2 regions of the Streptomyces sp. NPDC001852 genome follow, and region 1 is predicted to be linked to the other one. Evidence: riboswitches for the same ligand, from Rfam matches in the RefSeq annotation. Region 1 holds a riboswitch; the other holds the start of a gene.

Region 1 (7,636 bases):
GTGCTCGTGGTCGGTGGGGGGATCGTCGGGCTGTCCACGGCGTATGCGATCACGCGGGCCGCACCGGGCACGGCGGTCACCGTGCTGGAGAAGGAGCCGGGGCCGGCCCGGCACCAGACGGGGCGCAACAGCGGGGTCATCCACAGCGGGATCTACTACCGGCCGGGCTCCCTCAAGGCGCGGTACGCGGTGCGGGGCGCCGCCGAGATGGTCAAGTTCTGCGCGGAGTACGGCATCGCGCACGCCGTCACCGGAAAGCTGATCGTCGCCACCGAGCGGGAGGAGCTGCCCCGGCTGCACGCGCTCGTGCAGCGGGGCCGGGAGAACGGCATACCGGTGCGGGAACTGGGCTCCGCACAGATCGGTGAGTACGAACCCGAGGTACGCGGGCTGGCCGCCATACACGTCGGCACGACGGGCGTGTGCGACTTCGTCGGCGTCGCCCGGCAGCTGGCGCAGGCCTCCGGCGCCGAGATCCGGTACGGCGCCCGGGTCGTCCGGGTCGACCGGCGGCCGGAGCGGGGCGTGGCCGTCCTCACCTCGGGCGGCGACGTCGTACGCGCGCGCGTGCTGGTGAACTGCGCCGGGCTGTACTGCGACGAGATCGCGCGGCTGACCGGCGACGAGCCCGAGGTGCGGATCGTGCCGTTCCGCGGGGAGTACTACGAGCTGGCGCGGCCGGAGCTGGTGCGCGGGCTGGTGTATCCGGTGCCGGACCCGGCCTTCCCGTTCCTCGGGGTGCACCTGACGCGCGGGATCGACGGGGGCGTGCACATCGGACCGAACGCGGTGCCGGCGCTCGCCCGGGAGGGGTACGGCTGGCGGGTCGTACGACCCCGGGAGCTGGCCGGGACCGTGACGTGGCCGGGTTCGTGGGCGATCGCCCGGCGGCACTGGAGATACGGCGCGGGGGAGCTGCACCGCTCGCTGTCGAAGGGGGCGTTCCTGGAGGCGGTGCGCAGGCTGCTGCCCGGGGCGGAGGCGGACGACCTGGTGCGGGCCCCTGCCGGGGTGCGGGCGCAGGCGGTGTTGCGGGACGGGACGCTGGTGGACGACTTCCTCATCCGCGAAGGGGCGCGGACCGTGCATGTGCTGAACGCACCCTCGCCCGCGGCCACCGCTTCGCTGCCGATCGGGCGCGAGGTCGGACGCCGGGTGCTGGACATGCTCGGGAGGGCCACCTCGTAGGGCCCCGTAAAATCGGAAGCACTGTGTCTGAGTTCCTGAACGTTCCCGAAACCGCCTCGCCGGCCCCCCACACCCCCGGCGTGTCCGTCCGGCACACCCGGGCCAAGGGGGAGCCGCGGTTTCCGGACGGGCCCAAGGCCGATCCCGCCGGGTCGCACTTCGAGCGGCGGATCCGGAGTTTCCAGCCACGGCGGAGCAGGGTGACCGCGGGACAGGCGGACGCGCTGCAGCGGCTGTGGCCCACGTGGGGGCTGGACATCGACGGGCAGCGGGTCATCGACCTGCGTGAGCTGTTCGGGAACGACCGGCCGGTCGTGCTGGAGATCGGGTTCGGGATGGGCGAGGCCACCGCGCAGATGGCCGCCGCCGACCCGGACACCAACATCCTCGCCGTCGACGTGCACACCCCGGGCCAGGGCAATCTGCTGGGTCTCGCCGACCGCGACGGTCTGTCCAACGTCCGGGTGGGCAACGGGGACGCGATCATCCTGCTCCGGGAGATGCTCACCCCCGACGCGCTCGACGGGCTGCGGGTGTACTTCCCGGACCCCTGGCCCAAGAAGCGGCACCACAAGCGGCGGCTGATCCAGCCCGAGTTCCTGACGCTCGCCGCGACCCGGCTGAGACCCGGCGCGCTCGTGCACTGCGCGACCGACTGGGAACCGTACGCCGAGCAGATGCTCGAGGTGCTCACCGCGCATCCCGACTTCGAGAACACGCAGGCGGACGGCGGTTTCGCGACGCGCCCCGCGTTCCGGCCGCTGACCCGTTTCGAGGGCCAGGGACTGGACAAGGGACATGTGGTGAACGATCTGCTCTTCCGGCGCGTACCGCACCAGGAGCGGGCAGACCGAGCGGGTCAAGCACGCGAACCGCTTCAGGACCGATAAACCGCTCCAGCCCCTCGTCCCGCCACCGTTAGGGTCGATGCCGTGGCCACCAGTCCTCCGTTCCCGACGTATCCCCCGGGCCCCCACGGGCCGCTTCCGCTGCGCCATCCGCACTGGTGGCAGCGCAGGTGGGTGCGGTACGGAGCGCTGATCACCCTGCTCGCGCTGTCCGGGCTCGTCATCCTCGCGCTGGTGCGCAGGCAGACCGGCACCGAGGGGTTTCTCGTCGGGCTCGCCCTCGCCGTGCTGCCCGTGCCGTGGCTGATAGCCGCGTTCCGGTGGCTGGACCGGGTGGAGCCCGGCCCCTGGCGGAACCTGGTCTTCGCCTTCGCCTGGGGAGCGTGCGCGGCGGCGCTGATCGCCATCGTCGCCAACAGCTTCGCGACCAAGTGGATAGCCACCGCCACCGCCGATCCGGCCGGCGCCGACACCCTCGGCGCCACGGTGATAGCGCCCATCGTGGAGGAGTCCGCCAAGGCCGCCGCCGTTCTGCTCGTCTTCCTCTTCCGCAGACGTGACTTCACGGGGATCGTCGACGGGGTGGTGATAGCGGGCATCACCGCCACCGGGTTCGCGTTCACCGAGAACATCCTCTACCTGGGTACGGCCTTCGGCGCCGACCAGATGAGCGGCGGCCGCGGCATCGCCTCCGTCACCGCCGCCACCTTCTTCGTGCGCATCGTGATGTCCCCGTTCGCGCACCCTCTGTTCACCACCCTCACCGGCCTCGGCTTCGGCATCGCCGCGCTCTCCGCCGAGCGGCAGCGCGCCCGGCGGGCGCTGCTGCCGGTCTGCGGTCTGCTGCTCGCGATGAGCATGCACGCCTTCTGGAACGGCTCCTCCACCTTCGGCGAGTTCGGATTCTTCGCCGTCTACGGTGGCTTCATGGTGCCCGTGTTCGGGCTGCTGACCTGGCTCGCGATCTTCACGCGGCAGCGGGAACTGCGGACCGTACGGGAGGAGCTGCCGGCGTATGTGCTGGCCGGGTGGCTGGGACCGGCCGAGCCGTTCGCGCTCGGGTCGATGCGGGCGCGCCGGACGGCCCGTGACTTCGCCCGGCACCACGGCGGCCGGCCGGCGGCGCGCGCGGTGGCGCAGTACGAGGCCTACGCCACCTCGCTCGCCTTTCTGCGGCACCGGGGGCGCAAGGGGAAGGCCGGCGCCGACTTCGTCGTACGGGAGCGGGAGCTGCTGGACGAGCTGTGGAAGCGGCGGGGGCTCGCCCGGCCGGCCTTGGAGTATGCCGCCAGGGCGTCGCTTCCGGTCCCGGTCCGCTGGGCGGCGTCGCCCGCGGCGCCGGGGCCGGGTCACGGGTATCCGGCGGTGCAGATGCCTGCGGCGTCCGGACCGGCGTACGGGTATCCGGCGGCGCCGTACTCCGCGTACAACCCGTATCGGTCGTAGCCGGCCGGGTCGCGGAGAGTCCGGCACCGCCGGAATCCGGGACAGGATGCCCTAGGCCGAGGCGTCCGTCAGCTTCTGCACCTCCTCCGGCGTCAGCTTCAGGCCCACCACGTCCAGGAGGGCTGGGAGCTGGTCCACCGTGCGGGCCGAGGCGATCGGTGCCGTGATCGTCGGCTGGGCCGCGAGCCACGCGAGGGCGACCCGGGCGACGGGGGCGTCATGCGCGGCGGCGACCTCGTCCAGGGCCGCCAGGACCTTCTGGCCGCGCTCGGACTCCGCGTACTCCTGGGCCCGGCTCGCACGGGCGCTGTCGACCTTGGTGCCGGGGCGGTACTTGCCGGTCAGGAAGCCCGAGGCCAGCGAGAAGTAGGACACCGCGGACAGCCCCTCCCTGGCGGCCAGGTCCTGCAGCGGGCCCTCGTAGGTGTCGCGCGAGACGAGGTTGTAGTGGGGCTGGAGGGCGACATAGCGGGCCAGTCCCTCGCGGTCGGAGAAGTCCAGGGAGGCCTGCAGGCGCTCGGGGCTGATGTTGGAGGCGCCGATCTGGCGGACCTTGCCCGCCCTCACCAGCTCGTCCAGCGCGCCGATGATCTCCTCGACCGGGATCTCGGGCTTGTCGAAGTGGGTGTAGTAGAGGTCGATGTGGTCGGTGTCCAGGCGGCGCAGGGAGGCGTCGGCGGCGGCCTTGATGTTGGCGGCGGACAGGCCCTGGAACTCGGGGTGCTGGCTGACCTTGGTGGCGATGACGACGCGGTCACGGTTGCCGCGGGCCTTGACCCACTTGCCGATGATCGTCTCGGACTCGCCGCCCTTGTGGCCCTGGATCCACGCCGAGTAGGAGTCGGCGGTGTCGATGAAGTTGCCGCCGGCCTCCGTGTAGGCGTCGAGGACGGCGAAGGAGGTCTCCTCGTCGGCGGTCCAGCCGAAGACGTTGCCGCCGAGGCAGAGCGGGAAGACCTCGAGGTCGGAGGAACCGAGTGTGCGCAGAGAAGTCATGCTCCAAGTCAACGCCGACGGTGGATGATCGCATTCCACCGTCGGCGCCGGGATCCCGCGGACGGAGCAGTCGGGCTCAGGGGTTGAGGCCCTTGTCGCGCAGCCAGGGCGCCGGGTCGATGGCCGTGGCCTGGCCGTTCGGGTGGACCTCCAGGTGCAGGTGCGGGCCGGTGACGTTGCCGGTGGCGCCGACCCGGCCGATGACCTGACCGGTGGAGACCTTCTGGCCGACGGAGACGTTGATCGAGGACTGGTGGCAGAACCAGAGCTCGGTGCCGTCGTCCAGGGTGATGACGGTGCGGTAGCCGTAGGCGCCGGCCCAGCCGGCCTGGGTGACCGTGCCGCTGTGCACGGCCTTGATGAGGGTGCCGGTCGGGGCGGCGAAGTCGAGGCCGGTGTGGTAGCCGGAGGACCACATGGCGCCGGGCTGCCCGAAGGTGCCGGTGATCGTGTACGAGACGACCGGCAGCGTGTACTCCTCGGCCAGCCGCTTGACCTCGGCGGCCTTCTTGGCGTCGGCCTCCGCCTGCTGCTTGGCGTCGGCGGCCTTGGCGGCGGCCTCCTTCTCCGCCTTGGCGGCGGCGTCGGCGGTCTGCTGGTCGGCCGCGGCGATCGCGGCGGCGGTGACCTTGCTGTTCGCCTGGCCCTTCTGCTGCTCGGCCTGGGCCATGATCCGGTTGCGCAGGGCCTCGCCGGCGTTGCTGCTGTCGGCGCTGTCGGTGCTCACGCCGACCTTGCTGAGGCCGGTGGCGGTGGCCTGGTGCGCGTCGGAGGAGCCGCCGCCGAAGATGTGCTCGACGGAGTCCAGGTCCGGCAGGGATATGGAGACCGGCGGCTTGCCGGTGTTGGCGCTGGCCATGCCGCCCGCGCCGACCGCGGCCATCACGCCGACGCCGAGGACGGTGGAGCTGCGCGCGAAGCCGCCGCGCTGCTTGGCGACGCGGTGCCGGCCACGGGCCGCGGCGACGGAGTCCTCGGTGGGGTTCCACTCCTCCCAGGGCCCCTCCTCGGCGCGGTAGGCGCCGTAGCCGAAGGTCTCCGGCTGGGCTTGCGAGGGCACGAACGGGGCTTCTGGGGCGGGCCGGTTGGACGCCACTCGGGCGTACTCCTTTCCTTCCGCCGCCTACCGGGTTAGCTGACGGGTTCGGAGCAGGAAGGTCTCCTACGCGCGTATACCAACTGTGGCATTCGCGCGATTCACCCCAAAGGTGGTGGTTCCCCGGTTCCCTCGCGGGATTCGGCGCGTGCGCACGGAGCCGCCTCTTGTGACGGCTGGGACGACCGCGCTGCGTTATCGAACGTTAATAGACCTGAGAGTCACTTTCCAAGCCGTTCGGCTTGATCATTAACCTTTTCGACCGTGGACCAATAGGGCAGGAGCACTGCAAATCGGGCGAGTTGGCCATGGTTCATGAGCGTCGGCGTTTTTGATGGTGTCTCAGATGTTATGCGGAGGGCGGTCGTCCGGTCACCCTCCGTGAAGACGATCAACCACCCGGGGAAAGCGGTGTGCATGCCGCCCTGAGCATGGGGTACTCTGGAGTCACAACGACGCGGGGTGGAGCAGCTCGGTAGCTCGCTGGGCTCATAACCCAGAGGTCGCAGGTTCAAATCCTGTCCCCGCTACTGAAGGCTCAGGGCCTGGAATCCACTGGATTCCAGGCCCTGAGTGTTTTCCGGCCCGGCCGGGCCTCAGCCCAGCAGGTGCCTGTTCGGCGCCTTGGCGAGTCCCGCGAGCTCAGGCAGTACGACCACCTCGGCACCTCCCTCGACCAGGACCCCCGTCCCATCGGCCCCCGCCACGAACGTGTCCGGCTCCTGCCACGCCGTGACCACCCTGCGCACCCCCGCCCGGAGAATCAGCTCGGCACAGGGCGCGGGCCGCGAGGCCCGCCGGGCGCAGGGCTCCAGGCTGCTGTAGACGGTGGCGCCGCCCAGCCGGGGATCCGCCGGGTCGATCTTCGCCAGCGCGGCCTCCTCCGCGTGGACCACTGGATCCCCGCCCTCCCGGGAGTGGCCACGGGCCAGCTCCGTGCCGTCGGCCCCGACCACCACCGCGCCGACGCTGAACGCCGTCGTGGACGGCGGGCACTGGGCGGCGAGCTCGCAGGCGGTCCGCAGCCAGTGACGGTCGGCGGCGGTGGCGACCGCGCCCGTGCCGGGGGCCGTGGGCTCGTAGCGCATGAGGACCACGTCCTCGATGCGGCGGGTCTCGGTCAGGCGCAGCCGGCCGGCCTGGTAGCCGCCGGGGCCGAACAGGCGGGGCGCGCCGGGGTCGCCGACGAACAGGGGCGCGAGGACCAGCTGGAGCTCGTCGGCGAGGCCCAGCTGCAGCAGCTGGGTGTGGACCGTGCCGCCGCCCTCGACCATCAGCCGCCCGATGCCGCGCACCTCGTGCAGGTGGGTCAGCAGGGCCCGCCAGTCGAGGTCGGGGCCGAGCGGGACGACGTCGGCAGTGTCACCGACGCGCCGGACCGCGCGCTCGGCGCCCGCGTCTGTCGTGTAGACGAGCTTCGCGCCGCCGGTGTGCCAGAAGTTGGCGTCGGGGTCGAGGTCGCCGGTGGCGGTGACGGTGACCTTCAGCGGGTACTCCGGGCGGCCCTCCCGCACCCGCGCCGCGCGGCGCTCGGCGGAGTTGACCAGCAGCCGCGGGTTGTCGGCGCGGATCGTGCCGGCGCCGATCAGGATGGCGTCGACCGAGGCCCGTACCGCGTCGACCCGGTCGAAGTCGGCCGGGCTGGACAGCAGGAGCCGGTCGGGGCCGGTGTCGTCCAGGCAGCCGTCGAGAGAGACGGCGGCGGACAGCAGCACGTACGGGTACGACATCGGCGCGGTCTCCCTGGAGGCGAGTCTTGGTTCAAGTTTGAAACAAACTTACACTGGCGGCATGACGACCCGCTGGCTCAGCCCCGAGGAGCAGCGCGCCTGGCGCGCCTACATGGCCGCGACGCACCTCCTGGAGGACGCGATCGACCGACAGCTCCAGCAGGACGCCGGCATGCCGCACCTGTTCTACTCCGTGCTGGCCAACCTGTCCGAGGCGCCCGACCGGCGGCTGCGGATGACCGATCTCGCCGAGAAGCTGAAGATCACGCGCAGCCGGCTGACGTACGCGGTGACCCGGCTGGAGCGGGACGCGCTGGTGCGCCGGGAGGACT
Region 2 (7,636 bases), on a different contig from region 1:
CTTGAGGAACATGCCGAGCGTCCAGTCGGCGAAGACGCGGATCTTGCGGTTCCAGGTCGGCATCGCCATGCCGTGGTAGCCACGGTGCATGTACCAGGCGAGGCGGCCCTTGAGCTTGATCTTCATCTTGCCCATGACGATCATCGCCACGCCCTTGTGCAGGCCGAGACCGGCGACCGCACCCTTGTTGGCGTGCTCGTAGTCCTTCTGCGGGAAGCCCCGCATGCCGGAGACCACGTTGTCGCCGAGGACACGGGCCTGGCGCAGCGCGTGCTGGGCGTTGGGCGGGCACCAGGCGTTCTCGTTGCCCGCCTTGCGGCCGACGAGGTCCGGGACCTGTGCGTTGTCACCGGCGGCCCAGATGTAGTCCGTGCCCTTGACCTGGAGGGTCGGCTCGCAGTCGACGTGGCCGCGCGGGCCGAGCGGCAGACCGAAGCGGGCCAGGGCCGGGTTCGGCTTGACGCCGGCGGTCCACACGATCGTGTTGGAGTCGACCTCGAGGCCGTTCTTCAGCACGACGTGGCCGTCGACGCAGGAGTCCATGGAGGTGGAGAGGTAGATCTCCACGCCGCGGCCCTCGAGGTGCTCCTTGCCGTACTGGCCGAGCTTCGGGCCGACCTCCGGCAGGATCTTGTCGGCGGCGTCGACGAGGATGAAGCGCATGTCCTCACGGGACACGTTCTTGTAGTACTTGGCCGCGTCCCGGGCCATGTCCTCGACCTCGCCGATGGTCTCCGCGCCCGCGAAGCCACCGCCGATGAAGACGAAGGTGAGCGCCTTGCGGCGGATCTCCTCGTCGGTCGTGGAGTCGGCCTTGTCCAGCTGCTCGAGGACGTGGTTGCGCAGGCCGATGGACTCCTCGATGCCCTTCATGCCGATGCCCTGCTCGGCGAGGCCGGGGATCGGGAAGGTGCGGGAGACCGCGCCCATCGCGATGACGAGGTAGTCGAAGGGCAGCTCGTACGCCTCGCCCACCAGCGGGGCGATCGTGGCGACCTTGCGGTCCTGGTCGATGGTGGTGACCCGGCCGGTGAGGACCTCCGCCTTCGGCAGCACGCGCCGCAGCGGGACGACGACGTGGCGAGGGGAGATGTTGCCGGCGGCGGCTTCGGGGAGGAAGGGCTGGTAGGTCATGTACGACCGGGGGTCGACGACCGTGACGGTCGCCTCTCCGTAGCGCATCTTCTTGAGAATGCGCCGAGCTGCGTACAGGCCTACGTACCCACCGCCTACTACGAGGATCCTGGGACGCTCCGTGGTGCTCATGCCATCGAGTATCCACCCGCTACTGGGGGGCTGCTCGTGCGCCCCTTCACAAGGTTCGACAGGGCCTGTGCTACACTCCGCGGCCCGCGTGACACAGATCATGACGGGCGAGGGGAACCGCAGTACCCCCACAGCCGTTGTGAATGCCGCGTGAGCTGCCTCTCTCGGTGGCGGGCGAGGAGGTGAGCCGCCCGAAACACCCCCGTCGGCACGCGATCCGAAGGCGGCGCACGACCCCCATCTGAACATGTTCAAAGGGCTCTTCACCCCCTGAAAGGGCCAACCGGGGGACTTCCGTACGCCGACCGGCCCGAAATCCTTGTGAAGAACTTCACGAAGTTTTCCGACGCCGTGTCATCGAAGGGCCCCGGGGAGCCCGGCAGGCCACCCGGAAGCCGCTCAAACGTTATCCGACCTGCTCAGCAGTTGGCTACCCGTGGGTAACAAAAGAGACCCGGGCAACAGGGCTTCACCCGGCCGGACCGCTGCACGGACCGCTGTTCACCCGGTCAGCCACACACCGCGCGATATCGGACAGAGCGCCCCATAGCGTGCCTGCATGAGCACTTCACAGACGGCCTCCAAGAAGGCCATCTCGCGAATAGGCATGGTCAGCGCGGTCCTGGGCATCGCCCTCGCGGCGGGGACGGCGACAGCCGCCTCCGCCGTGGCGGCGACCCCCGCCACTCACCTCACCGCCAAGGCGGCCCCGGCCGGCGGCGGCCACGGCGAGGACGGCCGCGGCCACGACGAGCACGGGAAGGGCGGCGGCCACGACGAGGACGACGAGGACGGGGGGTGCAACGGCCTCATCGTCCTGCTCTGCAACTGACGACCGGCCCGCTCGGGCCGGGGCGACGGCCCCGGTTCCTCCTCAGGGGGACCGGGGCCACTCCACGTCATCGCGGGCCGGCGGCCCCCTGGCCCGATGCCGCCGCCCCGGCCGCACCGAAGGCGATGCCGTCGAGGATGTCGTGCTCGCTCACCACGACCTCCTCGGCACCGATCCGTTCCATGATCGCGAGCAGCACGAGGGAGCCCGCGCCGATCACGTCGACCCGGCCCGGGTGCATGGACGGGATCGCGGCGCGCTCGGCGTGCGTGGAGCGCAGCAGCCACTCGGTGATCTCACGGACCCGGTCGCGGGAGACGCGGGAGTGGTGGATGCGCGCGGAGTCGTACTCGGGCAGTTCCTGCGCGATGGCCGAGACGGTGGTGACGGACCCGGCGAGGCCCACCAGGGTGTGCGCCTCGCGCAGCGGCACCGTCTCCTCGGCGAGGTCCAGGGCCGCCTCGATGTCGGCCCGCATGGCGGCGATCTGCTGCTCGGTGGGCGGGTCGGAGACCTTGCCGCCGTGCACCAGGTGACGTTCCGTCATCCGTACGCAGCCCACGTCCACGGACCGCGCCGCCCGCACCCGGTCGTCGCCGACGACGAACTCGGTGGAGCCGCCGCCGATGTCCACCACCAGGTAGGGCCTGGTCAGGTCGTCCCGGCCGGTCAGCTCCTTGGTGGCGCCGGTGAAGGAGAACTCGGCCTCCTGCTCGCCGCTGATCACCTCCGGCTCGACGCCGAGGATGTCCAGCACCCCGCGCACGAAGTCGTCCCGGTTCTCGGCGTCGCGGGAGGCGGAGGTGGCGACGAACCGCACCCTGGCTGCGCCGAGTTCACGGATCACCCCGGCGTACTCCCGGCATGCGGCGAAGGTCCGCTCCAGCGCCTCGGGCGCCAGCCGGCCGGTGCGGTCCACGTCCTGGCCGAGCCGCACGATCGTCATGCGGCGGTCCAGCTCCAGCAGCTCACCGGTGGCGGGGTTCACGTCGGCGACGAGCAGCCGGATGGAGTTCGTGCCGCAGTCGACGGCGGCGACCCGGGAGAAGCCCTCCGGGACCATGGGCTTCTCGGCGAAGAAGCCGCTGCGGACCTCGGCGGGGTCGAAGACCGCGCCCTCCTCACCGGGGTGCTCGTCCGCCGGGTCGGGCGCCTCGAGGGGCTGCACGCACGGCCCCTTGCGCCACCACTCGGGCAGCATCGCGATCGCCTCGTCGCCGAGCGGGTTCACCCCGGGTCCGGCGGCCAGCGAGTGCGCGACCAGGACGTGCAGGCACTTCACGCGGTCCGGCATGCCACCCGCGCTGGGGAAGCCCTTCAGGACCTCGATGGCGTCCCGGCGCGCGATGTAGTCCTCGTGCGCGGCACGGTAGGCCGCGGCCAGCTCGGGGTCGCTCTGCAGGCGTTCGGTCATCTCCTTCATGACGCCGTTCGCCTCCAGCGTGCCGATCGCCGAGGCGGCGCGCGGGCACGTCAGGTAGTACGTCGTCGGGAAGGGCGTGCCGTCGGGCAGCCGGGGTGCCGTCTCCACGACGTCCGGCTGACCGCACGGGCAGCGGTGCGCGATGGCCCGCAGGCCCCGCGGCGGGCGGCCCAGCTGCTGCTTGAAGGCCTCGACGTCCGCGTCGGTGGGCTCGGTGCGCGGGGTGGGCGGCGGGGGCGTTTCCATGACTGCTTTCGGATTGGCTTTCTGTCGGTCACTGCGTCGATGACTGCATCGACTACTGGTCGGAGGCGTCGGACTTGTCCAGGCCGTCCCAGACATTGGCGTACCAGGGCCGCCGGGCGGCCTTGAGGTCGGATCGGGACTGCCGGGCCGTGCCGCCGGGGTCGACGACCACGTACCCGGTCTCGCCGGGCATCACGTAGTGCAGCCGGCGCCGGATCTGCTGCTCGGCGTAGGAGTCGTCCTGCCAGCGCGCCTTGAGGTCGCGCAGCTGCTCCACCCGCTCGCGGGCCTGCTCCCGCTGCCGCTGGAGGTCGGAGATCTGCGCGCGCTGGGAGACGTACTGCCGCATCGGGTAGGCGAGCGCGACGATCATCGAGCACAGCACCAGGGCGAGCAGCGCCGCGCGGCCGGTGAGCCGGGAGCGTCGGGCCTGCCGCCTGCTCTGGGAGCGGTAGACCCGGGCCGCCGTCTGCTCGCCGAGCAGCCGCAGCCTGGTCGCGGTGGAGAAACGGTCCCGGTCCTTCACAGCCATCTGGCTCTCCGCCTCCCCTTTCACACGCGCGTACGTCCCCGCACACGGTACGGGACCGGGTACAGGGACGTACGTACGACTGGCTAAGACTTACTCCAGGTTGGGTCAGCCCTTGAAGCGGGGGAACGCGCTGCGGCCCGCGTACACCGCGGCGTCGTCGAGGATCTCCTCGATGCGCAGCAGCTGGTTGTACTTGGCGACACGCTCGGAGCGGGCCGGGGCGCCGGTCTTGATCTGGCCGCAGTTGGTGGCGACGGCCAGGTCGGCGATGGTGACGTCCTCGGTCTCGCCGGAGCGGTGGGACATCATGCACTTGAAGCCGTTGCGCTGGGCCAGCTCGACGGCGTCCAGGGTCTCGGTCAGCGAGCCGATCTGGTTGACCTTGACCAGCAGGGCGTTGGCGGTGCCCTCCTCGATGCCGCGGGCGAGGCGCTCGGGGTTGGTGACGAACAGGTCGTCGCCGACCAGCTGGACCTTGTCGCCGAGCTTGTCGGTGATGACCTTCCAGCCGGCCCAGTCGTCCTCGAACAGCGGGTCCTCGATGGAGACGAGCGGGTAGGCCGCCACGAGCTCCTCGTAGTACTCCGTCATCTCGGCGGCGGAGCGCTCCTTGCCCTCGAAGAGGTACTTGCCGTCCTTGTAGAACTCGGAGGCGGCCACGTCGAGCGCGAGGGCGATCTGCTCGCCGGGGGCGTAGCCGGCCTCCTTGACGGCCTCGAGGATGAGGTCGAGGGCCTCGCGGTTGGAGCCGAGGTTCGGGGCGAAGCCGCCCTCGTCGCCGAGGCCGGTGGCCAGGCCCTTGCTCTTCAGGACCTTCTTCAGGGTGTGGTAGACCTCGGCGCCCCAGCGCAGGGCCTCGGAGAAGGACTCCGCGCCGATCGGGGCGATCATGAACTCCTGGATGTCCACGTTGGAGTCCGCGTGCGAGCCGCCGTTGAGGATGTTCATCATCGGCACCGGCAGCAGGTGCGCGTTCGGGCCGCCCAGGTAGCGGAAGAGGGGGAGGTCGGACGCCTCGGAGGCGGCGTGGGCGACGGCGAGGGAGACGCCGAGGATGGCGTTGGCGCCGAGGGAGCCCTTGTTGTCGGTGGCGTCCAGGTCGAACATGGCCTGGTCGATCAGGCGCTGCTCGGTGGCGTCGTAGCCGACCAGCTCCGGGCCGATCTGCTCGATGACGGCGAGGACGGCCTTCTCGACACCCTTGCCCAGGTAACGGTTGGGGTCACCGTCGCGCAGCTCGATGGCCTCGAAGGCGCCGGTGGAGGCGCCGGACGGGACGGCGGCACGACCCGTGCTGCCGTCGTCGAGGCCGACCTCGACCTCGACCGTGGGGTTGCCTCGGGAGTCCAGGATTTCCCGGGCTACGACGACGTCGATGGACGGCACGAGCATCTCCTTCTTGGATGTGACGCTGGAAGTACGGGGCTGTGTGCCTTACGGCTGTGCCTTGCGCCTAGAGCCTAACCGTCCCGGGGGCGCCGGCCACCGACCGACCGTCCCGTGGACGGGGAGGGACACGCAGACGGTACCCATTGTTCACCAGCGGAACAAAGGGTGGGTGTACGAGGCACGAAGAAAAGGGGGCGGAGGCCCTCGGGAAAGGGGCAGAAAAAGACCCCGCCCCGGCGCGTACGGGGGAACACGCGCCGGGGCGGGGAGCCCGTGGGGACGGGGGTGGCCCTCACGAGGCCTTCAGTGTGCGGGCCGGGGATGTGAGGGCACTGTGGGTCCGTTCGGAGCCGGGTGTCACTTCAGGTGCAGCTGCTGGCCCGGGTAGATGAGGTTCGCGTCCTGGACGATGTCCTTGTTCAGCTGGAACAGCTTCTGCCAGCCGCCGGCCACGTGGTGCTTCTCGGCGATGGCGCTGAGGGTGTCGCCCGTGACGACCTTGTACTCGCCGTCGCCCTTCTTGACCTTCTTGCCGGTCGGGGTGGTGACGGTCTTGCTCGCCTTCGGGGCCGTGCGCGTGGTGGAGCGGGTGGCGGCCTGCTGGTCGGTGGAGCGGGTGCTCGTGCTCGGCGCGGACTTCGTCGAGGCGGTCGGGGCCGAGCCGCTGTAGGCGGCGGAGGACAGGCCCGTGCCGCAGACCGGCCAGGCGCCCTTGCCCTGACCCGCGAGGACCTTCTCGGCGACGGCTATCTGCTGCGCCTTGGTGGCGAGGTCGGCACGCGCGGCGTAGGCGGTGCCGCCGTACGCGGCCCAGGTGGAGTTGGTGAACTGCAGACCGCCGTAGAAGCCGTTGCCGGTGTTGATGGACCAGTTGCCGCCCGACTCGCACTGGGCGACCGCGTCCCACTCGGAGGCGGTGGCGGCGGAGGCGTTGCCGGCCGCCATCAGCGGGGCGGCGACGGCGGCGCCGGTGACACCGGCGAGCGTGATGGCGCGGACGGCCTTGGACGGACGACGGTGCTTGCCCTTGCCGGAAAACAGCATGGATCGATCCCCTCACCGACGCCTGCGAGGTGAGCTGTCGGGTTCGGGCCGGTTGAGTTGCCCGGCCGCACGCTCGCTCTCGCGAGGCGCGGCTTCACCCCTAGCCGGTCCAGCGTCAACCGCTGGGCCCGGCGCCTACCTTGGGTCCCCCGCTCCTGCCTACGGCGCTTGACGCGACGACTGTTCCCGGGCAACCCGCTGGCAGGATTCGGCGTTGCGAGTCCCGGGGCTCGTGGTGACGAGCGGTCCTGACCGTAGACATGCGATCGACGGAATTTCAAAGACGATCAGGGCTTCTGAGACTCATCCCACACTTTCGCCAAACCGGACATCAGCCGCGAAGTGGGGCGTCAACTCCCGCTAGCCCTCGCCGTTTTCGGCATGGATTTTCAGGGTCTGACCGGCGGTGATGTGGTCGGGGTCGGCGCCGATGACCTTCTTGTTGGCCTCATAGAGCGCGTGCCACCCGCCGTCGACACCAAGGGAGTCGGCGATGGAGGCGAGGGAGTCGCCCTCGTGGACGGTGTAGGTGGCCGGCCCATGAACGGCATGACGGCCGGAAGAGGTGGCGTTCTGACCGTTTGTCACGCTTTCGTCCGCACTGTCGCCGCGGTGGCGTCCGCCACTGCCGAGTGCGCCGGTGTCGATCAGGCTCCAAGAACCGGCACTCTGCTGCTGATTGTCCGAGTTGTCGGTACCGGGTGTCGCCGCGGGAGAGCTACCGCCCCCCTGAGGGCTTCCACTGTCATACGAGCCGGACTTGTCGGTCTTGTCGGACTTGGGGGTGCCGGTTCCGGTGGGGCCGCCGGTCGCAGCGGGGGTCCCGGTGGCGTCCTTGCTCGGGCTCGGGGCCGGCGTGGCGCTCGAGTCCGAGGGGGAGCCGGAGGAGGCCGAACCGGAGGCG

The links. Region 1 has a riboswitch for cyclic di-AMP ahead of ACFYZB_RS36755 (M23 family metallopeptidase). Riboswitches for the same ligand answer to the same signal wherever they lie in the genome.
Region 2: it holds a riboswitch for cyclic di-AMP, as region 1 does, so the genes downstream of both, ACFYZB_RS05655 (transglycosylase family protein) here and ACFYZB_RS36755 (M23 family metallopeptidase) in region 1, are expected to answer to the same signal.

Annotation. Positions count from the first base shown of each region.
Region 1 is NZ_JBIATN010000029.1:101,383-109,018, reverse strand. Features, by position in the region: gene lhgO (L-2-hydroxyglutarate oxidase) at 1-1,188, shown strand, start outside; gene trmB (tRNA (guanosine(46)-N7)-methyltransferase TrmB) at 1,212-2,078, shown strand; gene ACFYZB_RS36765 (PrsW family glutamic-type intramembrane protease) at 2,121-3,482, shown strand; gene ACFYZB_RS36760 (aldo/keto reductase) at 3,534-4,478, opposite strand; gene ACFYZB_RS36755 (M23 family metallopeptidase) at 4,555-5,574, opposite strand; cyclic di-AMP (ydaO/yuaA leader) riboswitch at 5,582-5,731, opposite strand; tRNA gene ACFYZB_RS36750 (tRNA-Met) at 6,031-6,104, shown strand; gene ACFYZB_RS36745 (dihydrofolate reductase family protein) at 6,171-7,304, opposite strand; gene ACFYZB_RS36740 (MarR family winged helix-turn-helix transcriptional regulator) at 7,366-7,636, shown strand, end outside.
Region 2 is NZ_JBIATN010000003.1:62,984-70,619, forward strand. Features, by position in the region: gene ACFYZB_RS05625 (NAD(P)/FAD-dependent oxidoreductase) at 1-1,266, opposite strand, end outside; gene ACFYZB_RS05630 (hypothetical protein) at 1,826-2,098, shown strand; gene ACFYZB_RS05635 (exopolyphosphatase) at 2,166-3,161, opposite strand; partial or broken gene ACFYZB_RS05640 (DUF501 domain-containing protein) at 3,366-3,863, opposite strand; gene ACFYZB_RS05645 (septum formation initiator family protein) at 3,820-4,299, opposite strand; gene eno (phosphopyruvate hydratase) at 4,405-5,691, opposite strand; gene ACFYZB_RS05655 (transglycosylase family protein) at 6,046-6,732, opposite strand; cyclic di-AMP (ydaO/yuaA leader) riboswitch at 6,737-6,909, opposite strand; gene ACFYZB_RS05660 (transglycosylase family protein) at 7,093-7,636, opposite strand, start outside.